4 regions of the Brevibacillus sp. HB2.2 genome follow, and region 1 is predicted to be linked to each of the others. Evidence: riboswitches for the same ligand, from Rfam matches in the RefSeq annotation. Region 1 holds a riboswitch; each other region holds the start of a gene.

What was found. A riboswitch is a leader RNA that binds a small molecule or an ion and turns the genes downstream of it on or off. The one in region 1 is predicted to bind S-adenosylmethionine.
Region 2: linked by a shared signal. The riboswitch ahead of mtnK (S-methyl-5-thioribose kinase) and the one ahead of HP401_RS14485 (pyridoxal phosphate-dependent aminotransferase) in region 1 are both predicted to bind S-adenosylmethionine.
Region 3: linked by a shared signal. The riboswitch ahead of HP401_RS13015 (aminotransferase class I/II-fold pyridoxal phosphate-dependent enzyme) and the one ahead of HP401_RS14485 (pyridoxal phosphate-dependent aminotransferase) in region 1 are both predicted to bind S-adenosylmethionine.
Region 4: linked by a shared signal. The riboswitch ahead of HP401_RS28065 (homocysteine synthase) and the one ahead of HP401_RS14485 (pyridoxal phosphate-dependent aminotransferase) in region 1 are both predicted to bind S-adenosylmethionine.

The regions. Positions count from the first base shown of each region.
Region 1 is NZ_JABSUV010000017.1:68,554-74,056, forward strand. Features, by position in the region: gene HP401_RS14470 (alpha/beta fold hydrolase) at 1-124, shown strand, start outside; gene HP401_RS14475 (aminotransferase-like domain-containing protein) at 180-1,388, opposite strand; gene HP401_RS14480 (hypothetical protein) at 1,584-2,054, opposite strand; gene HP401_RS14485 (pyridoxal phosphate-dependent aminotransferase) at 2,209-3,390, opposite strand; SAM riboswitch class I at 3,473-3,586, opposite strand; gene HP401_RS14490 (MFS transporter) at 3,647-4,903, opposite strand; gene moaC (cyclic pyranopterin monophosphate synthase MoaC) at 4,907-5,389, opposite strand.
Region 2 is NZ_JABSUV010000010.1:129,088-134,590, forward strand. Features, by position in the region: gene HP401_RS09715 (ABC transporter ATP-binding protein) at 1-696, opposite strand, end outside; gene HP401_RS09720 (GNAT family N-acetyltransferase) at 832-1,407, opposite strand; gene mtnA (S-methyl-5-thioribose-1-phosphate isomerase) at 1,506-2,546, opposite strand; gene mtnK (S-methyl-5-thioribose kinase) at 2,543-3,772, opposite strand; SAM riboswitch class I at 3,906-4,051, opposite strand; gene HP401_RS09735 (anti-sigma factor) at 4,148-5,323, opposite strand; gene HP401_RS09740 (sigma-70 family RNA polymerase sigma factor) at 5,323-5,503, opposite strand, start outside.
Region 3 is NZ_JABSUV010000015.1:38,433-43,935, forward strand. Features, by position in the region: gene HP401_RS13000 (hypothetical protein) at 1-1,190, shown strand, start outside; gene HP401_RS13005 (DUF5665 domain-containing protein) at 1,200-1,541, opposite strand; gene HP401_RS13010 (pyridoxamine 5'-phosphate oxidase family protein) at 1,680-2,138, shown strand; SAM riboswitch class I at 2,213-2,332, shown strand; gene HP401_RS13015 (aminotransferase class I/II-fold pyridoxal phosphate-dependent enzyme) at 2,427-3,590, shown strand; gene HP401_RS13020 (trans-sulfuration enzyme family protein) at 3,587-4,774, shown strand; gene HP401_RS13025 (YhcN/YlaJ family sporulation lipoprotein) at 4,798-5,403, opposite strand.
Region 4 is NZ_JABSUV010000061.1:3,290-8,792, reverse strand. Features, by position in the region: gene HP401_RS28075 (MFS transporter) at 1-1,085, opposite strand, end outside; gene HP401_RS28070 (ArsR/SmtB family transcription factor) at 1,082-2,131, opposite strand; gene HP401_RS28065 (homocysteine synthase) at 2,286-3,590, opposite strand; SAM riboswitch class I at 3,683-3,789, opposite strand; gene HP401_RS28060 (rhodanese-like domain-containing protein) at 4,101-4,412, shown strand; gene HP401_RS28055 (SCO family protein) at 4,466-5,119, shown strand; gene HP401_RS28050 (YqzG/YhdC family protein) at 5,116-5,454, opposite strand.

The DNA of each region.
Region 1 (5,503 bases):
TCCCCGCTCTTCTTTTGCCGCTCTCGATTGTGCCGGTCACAATTTGCAGATCGAGCAGCCGCTTCTGTTTACAGAGCTTGTAAATGAATGGCTGGATCGGGCACAAAGAGAGCTATCCCAGTAAACATGCATAAAAAAGACAACCAGCTCCTTGAGAATGGTTGTCTTTTTGCATTCCATTACACATTTGTCACCAATGATTCGCTGTAGGCGTGGAATGCCTTGCCCAGTCGTGAAATCGCAAGCTCCGTGTCTTCCCGGTTCAAGAGCGTATAGTTCAAGCGCATCGTATTGAGATGCGGCTCGGCTGCATAAAACGGCTTCCCTGGCACGAATGCCACGCCTTCCTTTACCGATTGGGCCAGCAGCTTCTCTGCATCGAAGTGCTCAGGCAGATTCACCCAGAGGAACATCCCGCCTCTTGGTTTTTCCCACTGTACACCCTCCCAGTTTTGCGCAACCAAGAGCTCATGCATCCATTCCATGCGCGCCTTGTAGGACTCGCGGATTTTCTCAATGTGACGCTCCAGATCAAAACGGGACAACAGTTCATACAGAGCGTACTGGTCGATTGTGCTCGACTGCAAATCAACTGCTTGCTTCGCCTTCACCATCATTTGAATCACGCGTGTATCTCCGATGGCCCATCCGGTACGCAAGCCTGGTGCGACAATTTTGGAAAAGGTACTGGTGTACACGACACAGCAATCGGTCGGGTGCTCATCCAGTGAGAAAATGGAACGGTACGGAGCTTCCCCATCGAATTGGATCTCTCCATATGGATCGTCTTCCAGGATGAGAATGTTTTGCGCCTTGCATTGACGAAGCAAGCCGAGACGGCGCTCAAGGCTCCATACCTTTCCTGTCGGATTGGCAAAGGTAGGAATGACGTATACCATTTTCGGGCGATACTGGGCAATTTTTTTCGCCAGATCGTCCAAATCCATCCCATTGGCATCACCGTCTACCGGAATCGCTTTGATTCCCCGGAATTGGAACAATTGAACTGCTGCCAAATAAGTAGGGTTTTCGACGAGAACGACATCGCCTTCTTCTAAATATACACGGCACAACAAGTCAACTGCTTGCTGAGAGCCCGTAGTGATGATCATATTATCTGCACCGACGTTCATATGCTTTTGCTTCATGCGGGATGCAATCCACTCTCGAAGCGGCAGGTATCCATCGGTCAATCCGTACTGAAGAGCTTTTGCGCCTTTTTCAAATGCGCGGTTAAACGCTTCGCGCATCTCTGCGATTGGAAAAGAATCCTCTGCTGGCAGTCCACCTGCGAGCGAGAGCACTTGATTGCCTTGGGTCAGCTTCAAGATTTCCCGGACAGCCGAGGAGGATAGTGCTTCGACAGATTTTGAAAATGAGTACTCCATGTTCCGTTCCCCCTTGATTTTGCTTATCCTTGTTTTATCACTGTCAACAGCGTAAGTCCAATCTTTGCTAGCTATGAGCAGATAGGTTTTGACTATGTCGAGCGGTTGTTCAACCATTAGTCTTCACGCACTGCATGCAAAAAACCCCTCTTCGTATGAAACGAAAAGGGGTCCATATGTATGGGCTATATTTTCCTAAGCAATACGGAACACACGTGGTTTCTCTGTTTGGGGAAGGAAAGAGAGGTCGACATGATTGGACGCTTCTTCCATACCGATATCGCTTGCCAACAGCAGTGCCTCTTCCTGGAAGGTCGGCGTACAGCTGCCTTCATTCAGCTCACAGAGTCGCTTCAATCGCTTCAGTCTCTCTGCTGACTTCTCTACTCTCATGCATTCGTTCGTCAGCTCACATACGTTGACGTGACGAGCATCAGCGATCATGCTGATATCATTCACATGGACAATCAGCCTTTTGCCTTCTTCCGTAACAAATCCGATCGAGCAAAAATGCGCACCTGACATTTCCAAACGAGTGAGAACAGCATTGGCGTAAACTTCTCCCGTCCGCAAGCGAATCTGGCCTGCTTCAATGGCTCCGCCGATTTTTCGCTCGTTGGCGATCACCGTATACATATCCGTGTAACCGTTAATCTGATAGCGCATGGTACCCTCCCGCTCTCGCTGAGACTAATTATCATTAACAACAATGACATCGTATAATGAAAATCATTATCTGTCAATAATGAGAATGATTTTTATTCTAGAAGAAAAAAGCCACACTCCATCTATACGGTAGTGTGGCCAATTTGCCTCGCGTTTATTTTGTTTTTGTAAATAACCCTAACCGCTCAATCCGCTGAACCGCTTCCGCGAGACGCTCTTCATTGGATAACAAAGCTGCTCTCACATAACCCTCACCTGTCGGGCCAAAGCCATTTCCTGGCGCTACGACGACATGCGCTTTTTCCAAAAGTAGGTCAGAGAACTCCACAGATGTGAAGCCGTTTGGAACAGGAAGCCAAGCAAAAAACGAACCTTGAGATGGCGGAGCCTGCCAGCCAATCCGATGCAGATTGGAGTACAAGGCATTGCGGCGGCTTTCGTAGACAGTGACGAGATCGCGGACGCACTGTTGCGAATCCGTCATCGCTTTGGCTGCCGCCATCTGTACTGCACCGAACAGACTGACGAAGTAATGGTCCTGAATGAGGTTAATCAGACGAACCAGCTCGCGATTACCTACCATGGCACCTACTCGCCAGCCTGCCATGTTGTACGTTTTGGACAAGGTATAAAATTCTACACCCACTTCTTTTGCACCTGGAACCTGCATGAAGCTGACCGGCTTTTTCCCGTCATAGCTGATCGCCCCGTAGGCGAAGTCGTGGCAGACGACGATTTCATGTTTTCGGGCAAAACGAATGGTTTCCTCATAGAACTCAAGTGGTGCGTTGACTGCTGTCGGATTGTTCGGATAGTTGAGAAACATCAGTTTGGCTCGATCCAAATCAGCCTGGGACAGCTGGCTGTAGTCTGGCAAGAAGTCATTTTCCGCCTTCAACGGCATCATGACCATCCGTCCGTTGACAACAGCAACCCCCGACCAATAATCCGGATAGCCTGGGTCTGGAACCAGTGCAACATCGCCTGCATTCATGAGTACTTGGCAAATCTCTACGAGTCCGGTTTTACTGCCAAACAAAATCGCTACTTCTTCCTCCGGATCGAGGTCCACATCAAATTCTTGCTTATACCAATGAGCTACTGCCTGCTTCAGTTCCATGCGTCCCTGAAAAGGCGGATATTTGTGATGGAGTGGTTGTGCCGCTTGCGCCTGTAATTCTTCAATAATATGCGGCGGTGTCGGCAAATCGGGATTGCCCTGCCCCAGGTTAATGACGTCATGGCCTTGCGCAATGACCTTGTTTACTTTTGCCACCAGGGTCGCAAAAAACTGGGTAGGGAGTCGATCAATCATATCGGCGGGTTGAATGCGCATCTTTCTTCCATTCCTTTCTTGGGCCAATACAGTAAAACCCCCTTTTTCCATACAGAAAAAGGGGGAGATCAGCTTGGTCACGTCCTTATCTGTCAGGAAAAAATCCTGCTGGAATTGGCACAGCATCTGTCCATACATGGAACAGATCCGCTGCCGGGCTTCATAGGGCCAGTCCCTCCACCTCTCTGAATAAGTCAAACACACGGAATATACTGTTTTTTCGTCTATATCATACTACTTGAGCACGCAAATCGTGTCAAGATGCTTGATTCTGTACCGGCACGTGATGCCTTCTTTTATGAAAAGAGGTGTGGAAGGCGAAGAATGCAACAGACAACAGACACAAGCCTGCCATCACGAACAATAGTCCCTGCGCGTGAATCGATTGGAAGATGAATGCGCCGAGCAGTGGTCCAAGCATCCGCCCAGCTGATCCAGTCCCCGCAATCAGCCCTTGAATGAAGCCTTCTCGTCCCTCTGGCGTAAACTGTGCAGCAACTGCTGGCACCGCTGGCCACACGAGCATTTCGCCCAGCGTCATGATGAACATCCCCGCCACAAAGCCTGCATAAGCCGTTGATTGCGACAAAATCAGCATCGACAAGGCAAAAATATAGGCGCCCAAGAGCATTTGGGCTTTTAGCGTTCGGGCAAAGCGTCGAATGACCCAGGCAATCAATGGCTGACCAAACAGGATCAAGCCGCCGTTCAGCGTCCACAACAGACTGTATTGACGGAGGGAAATGCCCAAGGATTGCATATAGGTTGACAGCACCGTTGTCCATTGTACATACACAATCCAGCTAATTAATAGCCCCCCGCATAATAGCAGCAAGGCTCCCCATACCACCTTTGGCTCTTGCTGTGATTGTCGCAGCACATCATCAGTTGCTTGCTCAGGCATGCTTTGTCCAGTCGTCGAGTTTTGGCGTTGTTGTTCCACCATTTTTAACTGGCGCGGCAAAATGAGTAGGAACATAGCGAGGACGATCACTTGTGAGATGGCATTGCCGAAAAACGTCCAGGCAAATGACACACTGGCCAAGAAGCCACCCAACGCAGAACCGGCAGCTACCCCCACATTGAGAGTGACATAAATCAGATTGATTCCTTTACGTCCTCCGTCCGGCCACAAAACGACGGCCAATGCATTCATCACAGGAGAAAGTAATCCATAAAACAGTCCATTCAAGAGAAGCAACACAACATAAATCGTAAAATCCTGCGTAGCACCTAAACCGAGCGAAATTAGGATAACGCCGATGGAACCGACAATGATGGTGCGCATTTTGCCCCAGCGGTCAAACAGCATCCCGCCGACAATACTCCCGATCAAGAATGCGCCTTGATTTAAAAGCAACAAGAAGCCGGCTACAGTCAGCGGCTTTCCGAGATGGTTATGAATATAAATCGTGACCAGCGGCCAAATACATGCCATTCCGGTAGAAAAAATGACGGCAGCAATCGCCAATAAACGAATGCTGCTCGGATAAGATTCCCACTTTTGCCTCATGGCTTACTTCTCTCCCCGATGGAAATCGCCGCTTTTTCCGCCTGTTTTGGATTGCAGACTGGTCGGACCGATAATCATTTCTTTATCCATGGCTTTGCACATGTCATACACCGTCAAAGCCGCTACGCTTACAGCGGTCAAAGCCTCCATCTCGACGCCTGTTTTCCCTGTCGTCTTCACGGTTCCTGTAATCGCAAGCGTCGTTTCGTCTACAAAAGCAAACTGTATGTCGATGCCAGTCAATGGCAGCGGATGACACATCGGGATGATTTCCCACGTTTTTTTGGCAGCCATGACACCTGCTACCTGCGCTACGGCGAGTACATCGCCCTTTTCGATTCGACCTTCGCGGATTCGGGCGAGGGTTTCGGGTTTCATGCTGACTTGGCTCTCGGCTACAGCCACCCGTTTTGTGACGTCCTTCTCAGACACGTCTACCATCCGCGCTCGATTTTGTTCGTTAAAATGTGTTAATTGATCAGTCATACGAGTATCGTTCCTCCTCTATCTTCTCCTACCTTACTCCCGCCGCTGGATAAAAGCAATGGGAATGTAGATGGCGTAGTTTCGTTATCTTGCTCATCCACTCCTAAAAACGTA
Region 2 (5,503 bases), on a different contig from region 1:
CTCCAACGTTTTTTCACTCACCCGGCGATATGCCTCGATATCGGCCTTTTCCTGAACAAATGCTCTCAATACCCGAACGCCCGATACGGATTGTTGAACATGATCATTCATCTCTCCGAAGGCTTCCTGTGCCAAGTAAAAGCGATCATGCAGCAACTTTCCATAGTACGCCGTTGACCAAGCCAAAAACGGCATCGGGATCAGCGCAGCCAGCGTCAGCTTCCAATCAATCGCGGTCACCATGACGCCTAGCGTTAACACGGTCATGAACAACGCATCGACAAGCGTAAGCACCCCTGTACTCGCCGTTTGTTCAATGGCGGGAATGTCGTTGGTAGCCACGGCCATCAGATCACCACTGCGCTTGCGATGAAAAAACGACGGGGTCATTCTGGTCAAATGGGCAAACAGTCGCTCACGTAGCGTTCTTTCCAGAATCAAGGCTCCCCCATTTAACAAGTACCGCCAAAGAAACCGCAACCCATACAAGCTCACACCCAATACGAGCAAGATGACCACTGTTTGCGTCAAGTCAGCGTCCGTCAGGGAACTGTTGCGAATCGAATCGACCGTATCCCCGATTAATTTCGGCGGCCATAGCATGAGAACATCGATGACAAACAGCACAGAGATTCCAATGACGTATCGCTTCCAATAGGCACGAAAAAACCAAGATAATTGCCGAAGTGTCTGCATGTAAATCACCTCTATTTATTTAGACCTAACAGCACGACTAAAAAAGGGCTTGCGAATCACGCGCAGCCCTCTTGATCTGTCTTCACCATCGTAATTTACAGAATTTTCATTGTCAATCAATGCATACAGTTCAATCTAAGATTTTTTATCGGTTTTCCAGTCAAGCCATTCCTCTTTTAGCAGGCTGTAAGTGGCATGATCCACGTAATGATCGTAAAGGAATTCATTCCGGCGAAGTATCCCTTCCAGTTGAAACCCTAATCGTTCCGGGATCGATCTGCTCTTGTAGTTTTCCGTAGCAGCCTGAATCGTTACTTTTTCCAAATCCCATGATCCAAAGATTAACACGTCCAAGTAGGTCGCCACTGCTTCTGTCATCAGGCCCTTTCCCTGAAATTGCGCACCCAGCCAATAGCCAATGGACGTCTTTTTGTTGATCCAATCCACTGTATGTACGCCGACTGTACCAGCCAGACGTCCTTGGTACCAAATACCGTAGTGGATGCCGCGATTATCGTTGTACTGATGAATCGTCGCTTGGATGAATTGGCGAGAATCCTCTACCTTCTTCGTATAATTCAGCCACGGCAGCCATTCCATAAGATTCTCCCGGTTCGAATCCGTAAGCAAAAATAACTGCTCAGCATCGGCTAATTCTAATTGCTTCAAGTACGTATCTTCATTGATTGCTATCTGTTGGATCGTTTGCATACGAATCTCCCCTTTTCTTGGATATTTTACTAGAAAACGCCAAAATGAGCAAAAAGCGCCCGCCAGCAACAATAGGCGAACGCATATAAAAATGTCTTTTATTTTTTGCTATTGCCGATCTCTTCCGGCTTGAAAATGCCTGTCTCGGTAACGATCGCTGTAATGTACTTCGCAGGCGTTACATCGAACGCAGGATTGTACACCTTGATATCGTCTGGAGCTACCTGTTTGCCCAAGCCATGGGTAATTTCCTCGGCTGGACGCTCTTCAATCGGAATATCTGCGCCTGTCGGTGTGTCCAAATCGACGGAGGACAAAGGAGCTGCCACGTAAAAAGGAATGCCGTGAGCTTTTGCCAATACCGCTACCCCATAGGTACCGATTTTGTTGGCGACATCGCCGTTCGCTGCTACGCGGTCTGTCCCCACGATGACAGCCTCTACTTTTCCTTGGGACATGACCATCGCCGCCATGTTGTCGCAGATCAGCGTCACATCAATTCCTGCTTGCTGCAATTCGAATGCAGTAAGACGAGCGCCTTGAAGAACAGGACGGGTTTCATCCGCGTACACCTTCAGGTTCCAACCGCGTTCCTTTGCCAAATAAAAGGGAGCAGTAGCCGTGCCGTACGCTGCTGTAGCCAATGCCCCTGGGTTACAGTGCGTGAGAATTCCCATACCATCATGCAACAGAGTGAGCAGATGCTCCCCGATGGTTCGGCATACTTCAGCGTCTTCCTTTTGAATCGCCAATGCTTCATCGAGTACTGCCGCCTTCAACTCGGCAATCGACGCACCGCTTGCTTTTTCAACACGAGCCTTGATGCGATCCAACGCCCAGAACAGATTCACCGCTGTCGGACGGGAAGAGCCCAGGTAGTCTGCCTGCTGGTTCAATTCCTGCCAAAACTCGTCGTAGTTACTCGCTTCACTTCCACGAATGCCCAGGTAGAGCCCGTAAGCTGCCGCCATGCCAATGGCTGGTGCGCCACGTACTTCCAAGCGTCGGATGGAACCCCATACTTGCTCGGAGGTGGTCAAGTTCAAATAAATCGTTTCTACTGGCAGACGCGTCTGGTCAAGCAAGACCAATGCGTCATTCTCCCACTTTACAGGTGCCAATTGAGTGCTGGTTGTCATACTGCTGTAGCCTCCTGGTAGTAGCGTTCAGTTATTGTGCGTACGATGTCCGTGATATCTGTCGATTCCTCGATGCCGCCGCGACCGAGAATCAGCGCTTCTCCAATCGAGAGAGCCAGACGCTCTGCTTCTGCGCGAGTCTGGTCGTCTTCGATGGCATTCAGGTCCGCTACGCCTGCCAAGCCAATGACACGACGCAAGATTTTGCATCCGGCATAGCCTGCTGTATCCTGAATCAGGCGCTTCACGTAGCTTTGCCACAGTCCTTCGACATGGGCGCTGCGCTCTTTGGCGTGCTTGTGCCAGAGTTGAACGAATTGTGAAACGAATTCATTCCAGACATCCTCGACTGTTTCCAGTAAGTATTCGCGGTATGCTTCCCGTTCTCCTTGATCTTTTTGCAGACCGTGCTGTCCTGCGTAGTTGAGCAGCAGATTGGCAATAATCGCTCCAATGTCAAAGCCGATTGGGCCGTAGTAAGCGAACTCTGGATCGATTGCCTTTAGGCTGTTTTCCGTGATGAAAATACTTCCAGTATGCAAGTCACCATGCAGCAGCGCCTCCGATCGCGTAAGGAAATCGTATTTCAGCTTGGCGATTTCCAGCTTCAGCGGCCTGTTGTTCCAGATCGCCTCGACTTCGCGGCGGATCAACGGGTTGAAGTCGTTGGTAGGCGCATTTTCATACGGATCGGTAAAGACGAGATCTTCTGTTATTTTGCATAATTCTGGATTTATGAATGTTCCGACTAGCGTTTTTTTATCGTATGGATGTGCGCCCAGATCGGATGTGAAGAATAACGTTTGCGCGAGAAAACGGCCAATCTGCTTCGCAAATAGCGGATACCGCTTTCCTTCGATCAACCCTTTGCGCATGATGATATGGTCCCCAACGTTTTCCATGACGGTCAACGCAAGTTCCCCATCGAAATGATACACCTGTGGCACCAGGTCTGGAACGTATTTGTGCTGAATCCGGAGTGCCTCGCTCTCGATGCGAGCCCGATCAATCGTAAGCGGCCAAGATTCCCCCACAACGCGGGCAAAAGGCAGTGCTTGCTTGACAATGACGCTCTTACCGGTTGCTGGCTCTTGAATGTCAAAAACCAGATTGAGGTTGCCATCCCCGATTTCTCGGCTGGTCAGCTCTGCTCCTTCGCTAAAAAGACCCGGTATTCCTTTTACGTACTCCACTGCTTCCTGTTCAGTCAATGCGCGATATGCCATGATTCCAAAACTCCCCTCTACTTATTTTTCCTCTATCTCTACTTGTTTTGTTTGTGTCATGAGAGCAAAAAAGACCTCTTTTCCCGAAGAAAAGAGGTCGCTGTCGTCACGTGTAAGAACCGTGTTGATGTCCCCCTTATCTTCCAGACCACTTTTGTTTCTGCAGGAATTAGCACCGTGCATGTCGCCTGTTAATCAGTCGCTTTCTCGCGTCTAAATGGCGTCATGTCGGTTGCCGGGTATCATCGGGCCAGTCCCTCCACCTTCTCTGGATAAGGTATCCAAAACGTATTCGGTTTTTGATTTAGTTTGAATCATACAACCAACGCTTCCACGATGTCAACACCCTTTTGTGCAAAAATTCGCACCTTGCTATCAGTAGCTGTATTGTGTTCCGGATGCCGCAGGTCGCTCCCAATTCCACCAGTCTACCTTGCCTAAAAACGCTGCTGTTATCGACTTTTCTGCCTTGAGCTTCAGCAGTTCTTTCGTAGGTCCGGTGAGGACGGCTCCGTAAATGCGAACCCCGTATTTCTGTATGTGACTGTATCGCTCTGCAATCTGTATATCTCTGCCAGGGAGTAAGGATTTTCCGATATCACGAGCCAGTTCCTCTTGCTCTGACAAATAACTCATCTCCTCCAGATAGTTTGCGATTACTCTGTCCCCAGCCCCTTTTTTATATACACCACCGTAATCCATTTCTCGCTGGGCAAATCCCCACACTTCCCCGGAACCAAAAAGCACATCTCCGCTTTCAGCTTGCTTGAGCTCTACCCCTGTATCTATTGCAAGCCAGACTGTATCTTGACCTGAAGAGGTAACATGGCGGGTAACCAGCTTATAATACTCCTCGTACGTCAGAAAGTGGTCAAAGGATATCGCAAGCTGCGAAACCGTTCCTTCGGGCAGCTTCTCCATTGTCGTCCAGGCAGCTGAGGTGAGAGACATGGTATCCTCCGTTTCCTCCTCTGCCGGATAACGGAAAAACAACTTTTGCTCCCTGACCCCGTTCGTCCATTGCGGCTTGGCATTCACATTCCACAGCACATTCGTACTCTCAAAACGACCCGCATTTTTTTCCTCTCCCCCAACCCGCTCGCTTAGTTCCATGCTGATGTTTCCGTACAGCAATCCGACCTGTGAACCACTCCCCCCCACTCTCACACCTGGCTGAGTAAAATTGACCATCGACTTTGCAACGCGGAACAGATCTTCATGCATCAGCGATCCCACCCAGCCATTCAGAATCAGCAACACAACTCCGGCCAGAAAGGGAAGCCCTATGGTGAATCCTGCGTTGGACAACCGATTTTTCCATTTCCCCCGGCGAACAATGGCACGCTGTTTTTCAGCTGACAGTGTTTCAGACTGTTTGGTTTTCGCGTTGTCCTCTTCTGTTTCTTCCCCCAACAAAAGCCTTTCCAACCGCTGTGCGTACTCTTCGTCAGCGGCTATTTCTTCCTCGAATTGTTTCGAATCCTCTGCCGTCATTTCTCCACGCAAATAAGCAAGCAACCTTTGCTCGCGATGATTCTCATCCTTGTTCATCACCGGATTTCCTCCCTCCACAACTGCCGCATCTTTTGTCGTCCCCGAAACAAGGAACGCTTGACGTCTGCCAGATCGATACCGAGCACCTCTGCCATTTCCGCGTAGGAAAACTGCATGGCAGACAACAAAATGACCTGTTTCTGCTTTTCCGGAAGTTGCTCCAAATAGTCATGGGCC
Region 3 (5,503 bases), on a different contig from region 1:
TGAACATGCTCTTGAAAAATCAAGCGGATCACTTGTACATCATTGTAGATGAAATCAACTTGAATACGAAGCTCCAAACGTATATGGAAGAAAACAAAGCGGAGTGGGAGCGTATCTACAACGAGTACTACAGCGACATCTGGCTGGAAGTGCGCCTGACAGAGAATGCTGAAGAAATCGTGAGCGTAAATGCCAAGACTGAAAATAACAAGGTGTACATAAAGGGGATTGTGACTTCGGATGTCACCAAGGTGGTAGTGAAAAAGCCGAATTCCGACATCATTGAAGTCGTTCCGACCAACGAGCATTCTTTTACGGTCAGCTTTGAAGCTCCGGATGCATCCTATGAGCCGTATGTAACCGTAAGTGCCTATGCAGGCAGCAAGCTGGTCGATAGCGAACAGGTAAAGATCGTTCCAAAAGCAGAAGAAGATCAGGAAATGATCATCCATACCATGTCTGTATTGGATGCGAAGAAAAAGGAATTAAAAGTAAAAGGAATTGTCAAGCAGGGGGCAGACAAAGTAACTGTCACCTATAATGGCGTGAAAAAAGACGCAAGCGTGAAGAAGCTGTGGGATGGCGTAGGCAGCTTTACAGTTACAGTAAAGGATGTACAAGCCGCAAAAGATCAAAAAGCCTTGATCGAGGTTTACGAGGATGGCAAGAAGGTTGATTCCGAATCCGTTCAGGTAGAAATCGTTAACGCTCCTGACAAGGATCAAGCGACCGCATATGTCATCAAGGCGACTGCTGTAAACAATCCTGCCGCTAAGTCCATCCAAGTGAAGGGGACAGTAAGCGGCTGGAACAAAAAGGACGATGCTGAGCTGGTTGTGATCGCTCCTGACGGGAAGAAAAAAGAGATCAAACCGAATGACAAAGGCGAGTTCTCTTTGACGTTGTCTTACAAGAATCATTCCTTTAGTGCTAAATCGATTCAATTCGCATTGTATGAAGACGATAAGCTGATTAAGAAAGCTGACGTTGCACTCAGCACAAAGGTCATTGTCGAGCCTGTGAAGCCAACAGACGGCGATGAAGACGATGATGATGACAAAAAGAAAAAAGAAAAAGGGAAGCAGAAAGATAAGCATCCCAACGGCAATGCGTATGGCTATTGGAAAAAGCACGGTAAGGAATGGAATGAAGATCACGATGATGACGATCATGACGAGGACAGAGACTAGTCTCTATCATTAAGGCCGTTGCTTGTAAGTCTCGACGTACTCCACCAATTGTCTGATGTAATCCCCCAAAATGGGGATCGAAAGAAATTGCGTCAAGAGGGAGCCGAGGAAAGCCAAAACGATAGCAGTACCAATCGTCAATCCCAGACCCCGGGCAAGACCTGCGAGGAAATTGATCCAGAGCAGCTTGCGCGGGGCTGTGTAATTTTGGATCACATCTGCTAGTCGGATATCTTCTAAGAACATCGCAATTTTGTGCATCCGCTCATTTACCTTCCGAACTTCCTGAAGCTCTTCAAGTACTTGGTCAATTTGCTGCATGAGGCGATCTGTAGGCGACAAGCTGTCCATCCCCTTCCATCATTCGGTATCGTTACCTACCAGTCTAGGGAAAAAGACAACCAGAATCAAGGTGGAGAGGAAACGTTTGCCTATCAGCTATGCGAAGGGTAAAATGAACGTACTAAACGTTTGATAGGAGGCTTTGAAATGGCTGAAACTGTTTCCCAAACTCTTTCCGAAGATTTATTCAAGCTCTTGCAAAAGGAGCGTTTTGTTACCTTGGGCACAGTAGACCATGAGTCAGGAGCACCATCGCTCAGTTCCTTGTCCTGGACGTATGCTGTCAGCGCCGATACGATTCGTTTTGCCGTGGATAATCGCTCACGTATTTTGGCTAATATTGCGAAGGAACCGCAGGTTGTCCTGCATTTGATCGGTGCGGGCTCGTCTTTCGCCATTAATGGTCGTGCTGTCGTTAAAACAGACCGCCTAGAAGGTGTTCCGCTCAAGCTGGCCATGGTAGAGATCAAAATTGAGGCTGTTCGTGATATTATGTTTTACGGTTCCCGTATTTCCGCAGAACCACAATATGAAAAGACGTATGACAAAAACGCAGCAGCGAAGCTGGACAATCAAGTGATGACCGCCCTGAAGGATGCAAATTAACGGGTGGAAATAAATTGTTGACAAGAATCCTGCCGATCCATTAGTATTAGGGTCAATCGAATTGAATAGCAATCTTCTTATCCAGAGCGGCGGAGGGACTGGCCCGATGATGCCCGGCAACCAATCACCTGTATTTTAACAGGGAGATAATGGTGCTAATTCCTGCAGAGTTATCAAACTCTGAAAGATGAGAAGGATTTGCTTACGGTGACGTAAACAAAGCCTTCTTTCAGAGGAAAGAGGGCTTTTTTGATGCCCTCGTACACTATTGGAGGGAGAGAAACAGACATGAAATTGGAAACAAAGTTGATTCAGGCGGGAGTAGGCAAAGACGAAAAAACAGGGGCGGTGAGCTTTCCTGTTTACTATGCAACGGCTTATCGTCATCCTGCCTTGGGCCAGAGCACTGGCTATGACTATACGCGCACAGCTAATCCTACTCGCACCATTTTGGAGGAGACCATCGCTATAGCGGAATCAGGAGATGCAGGATTCGCCTGCGCCTCGGGAATGGCCGCTGTTCATACCGTCATGGGCTTGTTTTCCCAAGGAGATCATCTGATTGTTTCGCTCGATCTGTACGGGGGAACCTATCGATTGTTCGAGCAAGTGCTCTCTCGTTACGGTCTGACGTTTACGTACGTGGATTTGCGTGACATTGGAGCACTGAAAAATGCGATTCGCCCAGATACAAAGGCCATTTTCGTCGAGACACCAACCAATCCGCTCATGCAGATTACCGATATTCGAGCAGTAGCACAATTGGCGAAGCAGCACAGTCTCCTGACGATTGTAGACAACACTTTCTTAACCCCGTATTGTCAACGCCCACTAGAGCTTGGTGCAGATATCGTCTTACATAGTGCGACCAAGTATTTGGCAGGACACAATGATGTGTTGGCTGGACTCATCGTAACAAAAGGAGAAGAGTTGTCGGAAAAAATCCGGTTTTTGCACAATTCAATCGGTGCTGTACTCGGACCTCAAGATTGCTGGCTTCTCATTCGCGGGATGAAAACATTGGCATTGCGGATGGAGCGCCATCAATCCAATGCCTTGATTGTAGCGGAAAAGCTGCGTGAGCATCCGGCAGTAGCGGAGGTATTTTATCCGGGTCTGTCCGAGCATCCGGGACATGAGATCCAGGTGAATCAAGCGACAGGGCATAGTGGGATGGTATCGTTCCGCGTACGCGATGTGGAGCAGGTGGGGGTATTCCTGCAAAATCTGCAAATCGTGTCCTTTGCCGAAAGCCTGGGGGGTGTCGAGTCATTGTGTACGTATCCGGCGACGCAGACTCACGCGGATATCCCGCAAGAAGTCAGAGAGCATGTCGGTGTTTGTGATCGATTGTTGCGGCTGTCGGTTGGCATCGAGCATCCAGATGATGTCGTAGCCGATTTGTTTCAGGCCTTGAATGCTAGTTTGGTCGTAGGGGGGAGTGTACGATGAATTTTGCCACCAAGCTCCTCCACGGTTCCACTTGCATTGACCCGTTCACAGGTGCGTCGTCGGTTCCGATTTATCAAGCTTCTACGTTTCATCAGGCTGATATCGATCAGCCATGTGCATTCGATTATGCCAGATCAGGCAATCCGACCAGGCAGGCTTTGGAAGAAGGCATTGCGACTCTAGAAGGAGGCGCACGCGGTTTCGCGTTCTCATCTGGCATGGCTGCCATTTCCAGCGTTTTCATGCTGTTTTCTGCCGGAGATCATGTTGTAGTGGCGGAAGATGTATACGGTGGCACGTTTCGGTTTTTGACCAAGGTATTGTCGAGAATGGGCATCTCTGTAACGTTCGTGGATGCGACAGAGACAGAAGCCGTTCGTGCGGCCATTACACCGGCAACAAAAGGGGTTTACCTGGAGACCCCCTCCAATCCCACCTTAAAGGTGACAGATATTGCAGCGGTTTCTCGTATCGCGAAAGAGCACGGCTTGCTCGTCATCGTCGATAATACGTTCCTTACCCCGTATTACCAGCGACCATTGGAACTTGGCGCAGATGTGGTCATTCATAGTGCAACAAAGTTTATCGGAGGGCATAGCGACGTCGTGGCTGGTCTGGCCGTGACCAGGGAGGCTGCATTAGGGGAGCAGCTCTACTTTATCCAGAATGGCATGGGAGCGATTTTGGGTGTGCAGGACTGCTGGCTCGTGATGCGTGGGCTCAAAACATTGAAAGCCCGACTGGATGTGAGTACGAAGACAGCCGCGGACTTGGCTGAGTGGTTGTCTACGCATCCACAGGTAAGCCGAGTTTACTATACGGGACTAGCGGATCACCCCGGTCACCTGATTCAAACACAACAAGCGACTGGTCATGGGGCTGTTCTTTCCTTTGATGTAGGGAGCCGTGAGCGAGCAAAAGCGCTGTTTGATCGCGTGAAATTGCCGATTGTGGCAGTCAGCCTCGGGGCAGTGGAAACGATTCTCTCGTATCCAGCTACGATGTCACATGCAGCGATGCCCGCTGAAGAAAGAGCTGCAAGGGGAATCACAGACGGTTTGATCAGATTGTCAGCTGGTCTAGAGGATTTCGATGACTTGGTGGCAGATTTGAAGCAAGCACTGGATCATTTGCCATCTGAAGCACCAGTCCATAAAGAAAAAGAGGTATTCTCCCGGGCTTAAATCCGGGGGATACCTCTTTTTGTTTATGGTGTGCCTGTACGATTTGCGTTGATTTTGTTTTGTCCTTGTGGCTCTTTGTGCATGCGTTTTTCTTTTACTTGGGAAGGGGTTTCTTCACGAGGCTGCACACTGCGTGGCAGTTGGGGGATGATCCGACCTACCATATCCGCCAACTCTTCGGTAATTCCGGCAATCGGATGGCCACGACGAATATCATCTCTCATTTCCCGTAAACGCTGGACGATGGCAGGGTCTGCAGTAACGACAGCATTCGCTCCTTGGGGGTCTTCTTTCAGAGCTTCCGCAACTGTATACTTAATGACGCCAACTTCTGGGCGATCCAGATTCGGATCCACAGTAATACCGACTACCGCATATTTGCCCAAGACCACAGCCGTGGCGCTGTGCACCCTTTTCACACGTGTTGCTAGTTGGGCGAGACGATCAGCGGTGGCTTGGGAAGATTGATTATAAGCAGGCTCGGGAGCTGTTTGCTGAACACGCTGAGTATGAGTGGCATGCTTCGGCTGTTGTGCAGCCTGATTCGTCGGGGGTATATTGCCTGACGTACATGCTGTAAGCAACAAGCTAAAACCGAGACAGTAGATCATGATCCGTTTCACAGGCATTCTCCCTTTCCCAGTATTGCCTTCCTTCGTTAGGAGGGCAGGGTTACAAGTATTTTGTTCTGGGCTGTCCATTTTCATTCTGCCAATGGGTCGTCTATCT
Region 4 (5,503 bases), on a different contig from region 1:
ACGGGCATCGTCGCACGCACGATGAGCAAGCGGACAGACAGTACACGCCCCATTAGCTCGGAAGGAACGTGAAGCTGATACAGGCTTGTGCTGTGTACCTGGAAAAAGGGAGCAAACAGACCAGCCAGTAGTTCGATGGTGATGGCAAGCCAGATGTCATGGGTAAAGCCTATTGCAACAAAGCTCAAGCCTCCTAGTACCAGTGACCCCAACATGATCAGGGGCTGTCCAAGGCTGCTACGGAAGCGAGGCACGAGCAATGAGCCGAAGAAATATCCCAACGGATAGCCAGCCAAAAACAAGCCTACATAAAACGAGGTGCCTTGCAGCTCGCCGGCTACAAAAGGCAGGTTTAGCACAAGTGTGACTCCGACAGCAAATTGGACGAGAGCCGAGTACAGACCGAGCCAGAGTAGAAGGGGCTTCTGCCAAAAAACCGCAAGACCAGCCTTAAACATGACGTACCACGACTGCTTCTTGTTGGCGGTATCCGCTGGGGCGAGTGGACAAAGAACCAGAAAGAAACCGCTGAGCGCATAGCTGATCGCGACCAATGCGAGTACAGACTCACCGCCGATACTCGCCACGAGAATCCCAGCCAATGGCGGACCTGTAATCAAGGCAATGCGCAGGACACTATCCAAATAGGCATTGGCTTGGAGGAGCTGCTCTCTTTTGACCAGAGCAGGGAGGAGCGACTGGCTGGCTGGCACATACAGCGGTTGAACGAGACCGTTGATTAAGGCTGTAAAATACAGCGGCCAGAGCGATTCTGTCCCGGAAGTAATGACCGCAAAGGACAAACAAAAGACAGCCGCTCGCATCCATTGAGAAAAAAGCATGACACGCTTCTTGTCGAATCGGTCGATGTACGGTCCGGCTACCAACTGAATGGCGAGCGACGGCACGAAATACAGCAGCCACATCTGTCCGACCGCACCTTGTGAGCCTGTTGCCTGATAGATTAACCAGCTATTGGCGAGGGTACCGAGTGAGGCGCCGAGTTCTGAAATGAGCTGACCGAAAACAATCCAGCGATAAGAACGCTGCTGCCAGACAGAGGCTTGTACAGCGGTTTGGCTCATGGGGTGCTCCTGTCCAGGAATTCATCCCATAACAGGGGTAGCTTGTCCAGCGTATGACGGCGGAGTCTGTAACGGGAGCCTGCTGTTTCAACTAGATGGGCAGACCGCAGCATGGATAGGTGATGGTGTACTGTCGATTTCGCCATTGAGAGTTGATCGGTTATCTCTTGCAGGCTCAGGTCTTTTTCCGCGAGCATTTTGACCATGCGTAGCCTGTGCTCATCTCCGAGTGCTTTTAAGGCTTGCACCAGTGATGGGGGTGGCTGATAAGGATCTACAGCATCGTGCAAATTTTCGTCGGCAACAGGGTAATAAAAAATCTTCGTACCGACAGCATCGGCCTGTACGGTCCACGGGCGGTAGATCGCTTGCGGAATCAGCAGTACGCGTGTCACGGCAGGCTCTGGGAGGTAGCTAGATCCCGTCGTATACTCCACAAAGGCTTCGGGGTTGAGCTTTCCTAGCTTGCTTTGTTTTTGCGACCAATCCCGTTCTAGCATGCGAACGATTTTTTCCTCATGTGGCTTGATGTGAGTGGTATACCAGCCTTCCATCAATCCGAGAATATGGCCCCGCAGCACTTCTCCATCAACGGAAGTAATATGTTCGATATACGATTCAAAAAAGAGATGTGCGCTGCACGCTTCCTGCAAAGCGGCGCAATCATCCTTGCTTCCTTGTGCAGCCTTCCGCCGTGCTTCCTGCCTATTTTCACCGAGATAAGGAAGGGCTTCGTATCGGAGTTGTTCGATTGAGAGCTCTCTGACATACGAGAGAAAGGAATCCAGATCAGCGAAAGGGCAAAGATCAAGTAGTTGCAAAAGCGTCTTCCACGTGTTGTGCTTCTTCGCATATTCGACCTCTTGCCGTACAGAAGGTGATAGCTCGTCCAACAGTTGATGCCAGTAGGCAGGAGGGTGCTCCATCGTGTGATGCAATTGGTCGTAGGTAGCGGCAGCGATTCCCAAGGCAGCTTCGAATAAAGGAGAATACGAGAGCTCAACCCGATAGGTTGTTCGTTCACTGCCAATGTTCAAAATCTTCATGTGATCATCCTTCCAGAATTTGTACATAATTATGTATTTTATAAAATACGAATTTTAAATTCAATATTTTTCGAACGAAATGAGAAAAGGAAAAGAAGAATCACAAATCTCTAGCCAAAGAGATCATGTGATTCTTCTTTCTGTAAAGATATAGTTAGCCGACCGTGGATAATTGCAACGCACGCTGTAGTGCTTGCTCCAGATCAGCGAGGATATCGTCGATCGCTTCTGTGCCGACTGAGAGACGTATAAGTCCCGGGGTCACTCCGGCTGCTGCCTGCTCCTCTTCTGTCATCTGCTGATGTGTTGTGCTCGCTGGATGAATGATAAGTGACTTGGAATCTCCGACATTTGCGAGATGGGAGAACAGCTTCACTGACTCGATTAATGTTTTTCCTGCCTCAACGCCACCGCGAATGCCAAAGGTCAGGATCGCGCCAGCACCTTTTGGCAAATATTTTTGGGCCAATTCACGCTGGGAGTCTGACTCCAATCCCGGATAACTCACCCACTCTACGGCAGAGTGATTGGCGAGAAACTGGGCTACTGCCAAGGCGTTCTGGCTATGCCGCTCGATGCGCAGATGCAGAGTTTCTAATCCTTGCAGGAACAAGAAGGAGTTAATCGGAGCGACTGCTGCTCCGATATCGCGCTGGAGCTGGACACGTGCCTTGATAATATAGGCAAGCGGACCGACTGCTTCTGTATAGACGACGCCATGGTAGCTTGGATCTGGAGTAGTCAGACCTGGGAATTTTCCGTTGTTCCAGTCGAATTTTCCTGAGTCTACGATGATACCGCCAATTGCTGTTCCGTGGCCGCCGATGAATTTGGTGGTGGAGTGCACGACGATATCAGCCCCGTGCTCAAAAGGACGGCACAAAATCGGAGTCGCAAAGGTGTTGTCCACGATCAACGGCACACCATTCTCGTGAGCGATATTGGCGATCGCCTCGATATCAGCGACATCAATACGCGGGTTGCCGATTGTCTCGCAAAACACGGCTTTTGTCTTTTCATTGATATAGGCCCGGAAATTTTCTGGATTGGATTGATCTGCAAAATGAACCTTGATACCGAGGCGGGGAAGAGTGTGGGCGAACAGGTTGTAGGTACCGCCGTAGAGGCTGCTGGAAGCGACAATCTCGTCACCCGCATGTGCAATATTTAAGATGGCGAATGTAATGGCAGCCTGCCCGGATGCGGTCGCGAGTGCACCAACACCACCTTCGAGCAGAGCAACACGCTTCTCGAATACATCCTGTGTGGGATTCATGATGCGTGTATAGATGTTCCCAAACTCTTTTAGGCCAAACAGGTTGGCTGCCTGCTCCGTATCGCGGAAAACATAGGAGGTCGTCTGATAGATCGGAACAGCACGTGAGCCTGTTACAGGGTCAACCTCCTGCCCACCGTGTACCGCAAGTGTTTCTGGCTTCCATTGTTGTTGATCGGACATGTCCATCTCTCCTTTTACTATAAGGGAATCAGCGAATAAAAAAACGGAGCATTCTCCTGAGAAGAAGAAGGCTCCGATCATGCACGGGCTTGTGTTCATCTCTCAGAATCACTGGATTCTGCAGGAATTGGCACCATGCAGCTAGTCTGCTGGTTGCCGGGCTTCGTAGGGCCTGTCCCTCCACCGCTCTTGATGAAAATAATTGTTGTCGTAATTGTATGAAAATAAATCCGTGCTGTCAATGTGGAATATACAGTTATCAGGGAGGTTTTTATGTATATATGAATGAAGGTGGCTTACTCATGCCATTAATTTGTAACGGTTTTGTCTCAAGCTGTTCACATCCCGTGTGGCTACTGCCGCAGCGAAATAGGAGATAATGGTAGAAAATAGGGAGCATCAATGCAGGGTGAAGCCAAGTGCTCCTCGCGTTAGAAAAGTAAAAAAGCGTGTGATATCATGGAGGTGGTTACAACTGATCTGATCGTACATATAGGAGGATAAATAGCGATGAGCCATGGAGTAAAGGAAATGACACCACAAGAGCTGTTGGAAAAGCTGGAAGCCAAAGAGGAACTGCAAGTCATTGATGTACGTGAAGTGGATGAGTGGAATGCAGGTCACATTAAAGAGGCAAAGCTGATCCCACTTGGCTTTTTGCCACATCGTATCGATGAGCTGGATAAGAACATTCCGATTGTGATGGTTTGCCGCAGTGGTGCCAGAAGCAATACAGCTACAGAGTATTTGAGTGCACAAGGGTATGACGTGGCGAATATGGTTGGCGGCATGCTCGCATGGCCAGGTGAAGTGGAACAATAAACGAGATAGAAACAGTGTGAATGCCTCCCGTGTGTAATCAGGAGGCATCACACATGGGACAAGCAGGGAGGAAGCAACCGATGAGTGAAGGAGCACAATTGCAGCAGGAATCTGCAATGAAGAAACATTGGTTTCCTGTGTTAGCTGGTATTATCATTTTAGCTATCGTCGGAGTATTTGGTTATAATTACATGACAAAAGAGAAGATCGAGGTATTGAAGCCGATTGCAGACTTCACCTTAGACAACAGTGACGGAACAACCTATACATTTCATTCAAGTGCTGGCAAGGTACGACTGGTAGAGTTTATGTTTACCAAGTGCCCGGATATTTGTCCGGCGACTACGTTTAACATGGCCAAGCTGCAAGATCAGTTGAAGGAAAAGGGACTGTTCGGAGACAAAGTGGAGTTTGTTTCCATTTCCTTTGACCCTGATAACGATACACCGGAAGTCTTGCAGGAGTATGCAGCCAAGTTCAAGGCAGATCAGAGTGGCTGGAAGTTCCTGCGTGGGGACGCTCAGGCTGTAGAGAAAGTAACGAAGGATTTTGGTCTGATGGTCATTAAGGAGCCAGATGGTTCTTATTCCCACACGGCTCGCATGTTCCTTGTGGATGGAGAGGGAAACATGCGTCGCGCGTACGGGATGGCAGCTAACATGGAACTGGAAGTCATGATGAAAGAGATGGTACAGCTCGCTGACTAGCGGGTCTCCTCATAGAAGATGTTTACGACCTCTTCTGTTTGATTCACGAATTCAATATGAACGAGTAACGCCCACCTGCGATTGCTTTCTTGAAGCAAGAGCTTAAACGTCTCTTCTGACGTGGTGGGCGTTTTTTGTTTTCGTCCGACATGCAGGTAATCCACAATTTGAGCGTTTGGATATCGCTTCATCGTTTCCTGCATCGCGAGCCTGCCCCATTTTGCATAGGGAGGCTGGGCATAGGTAGGGAACGGCTGAAAGATGAGCAGGAAAAGGACGGTGGAGAGAAGGGGCATCATGTTCCGATAGCGAAATAGGCGACGAGCTGTTTGCACTTGCTATTCCCTCTCTTTTTCGAATGATTTGCCATGTATTTTGAAGACT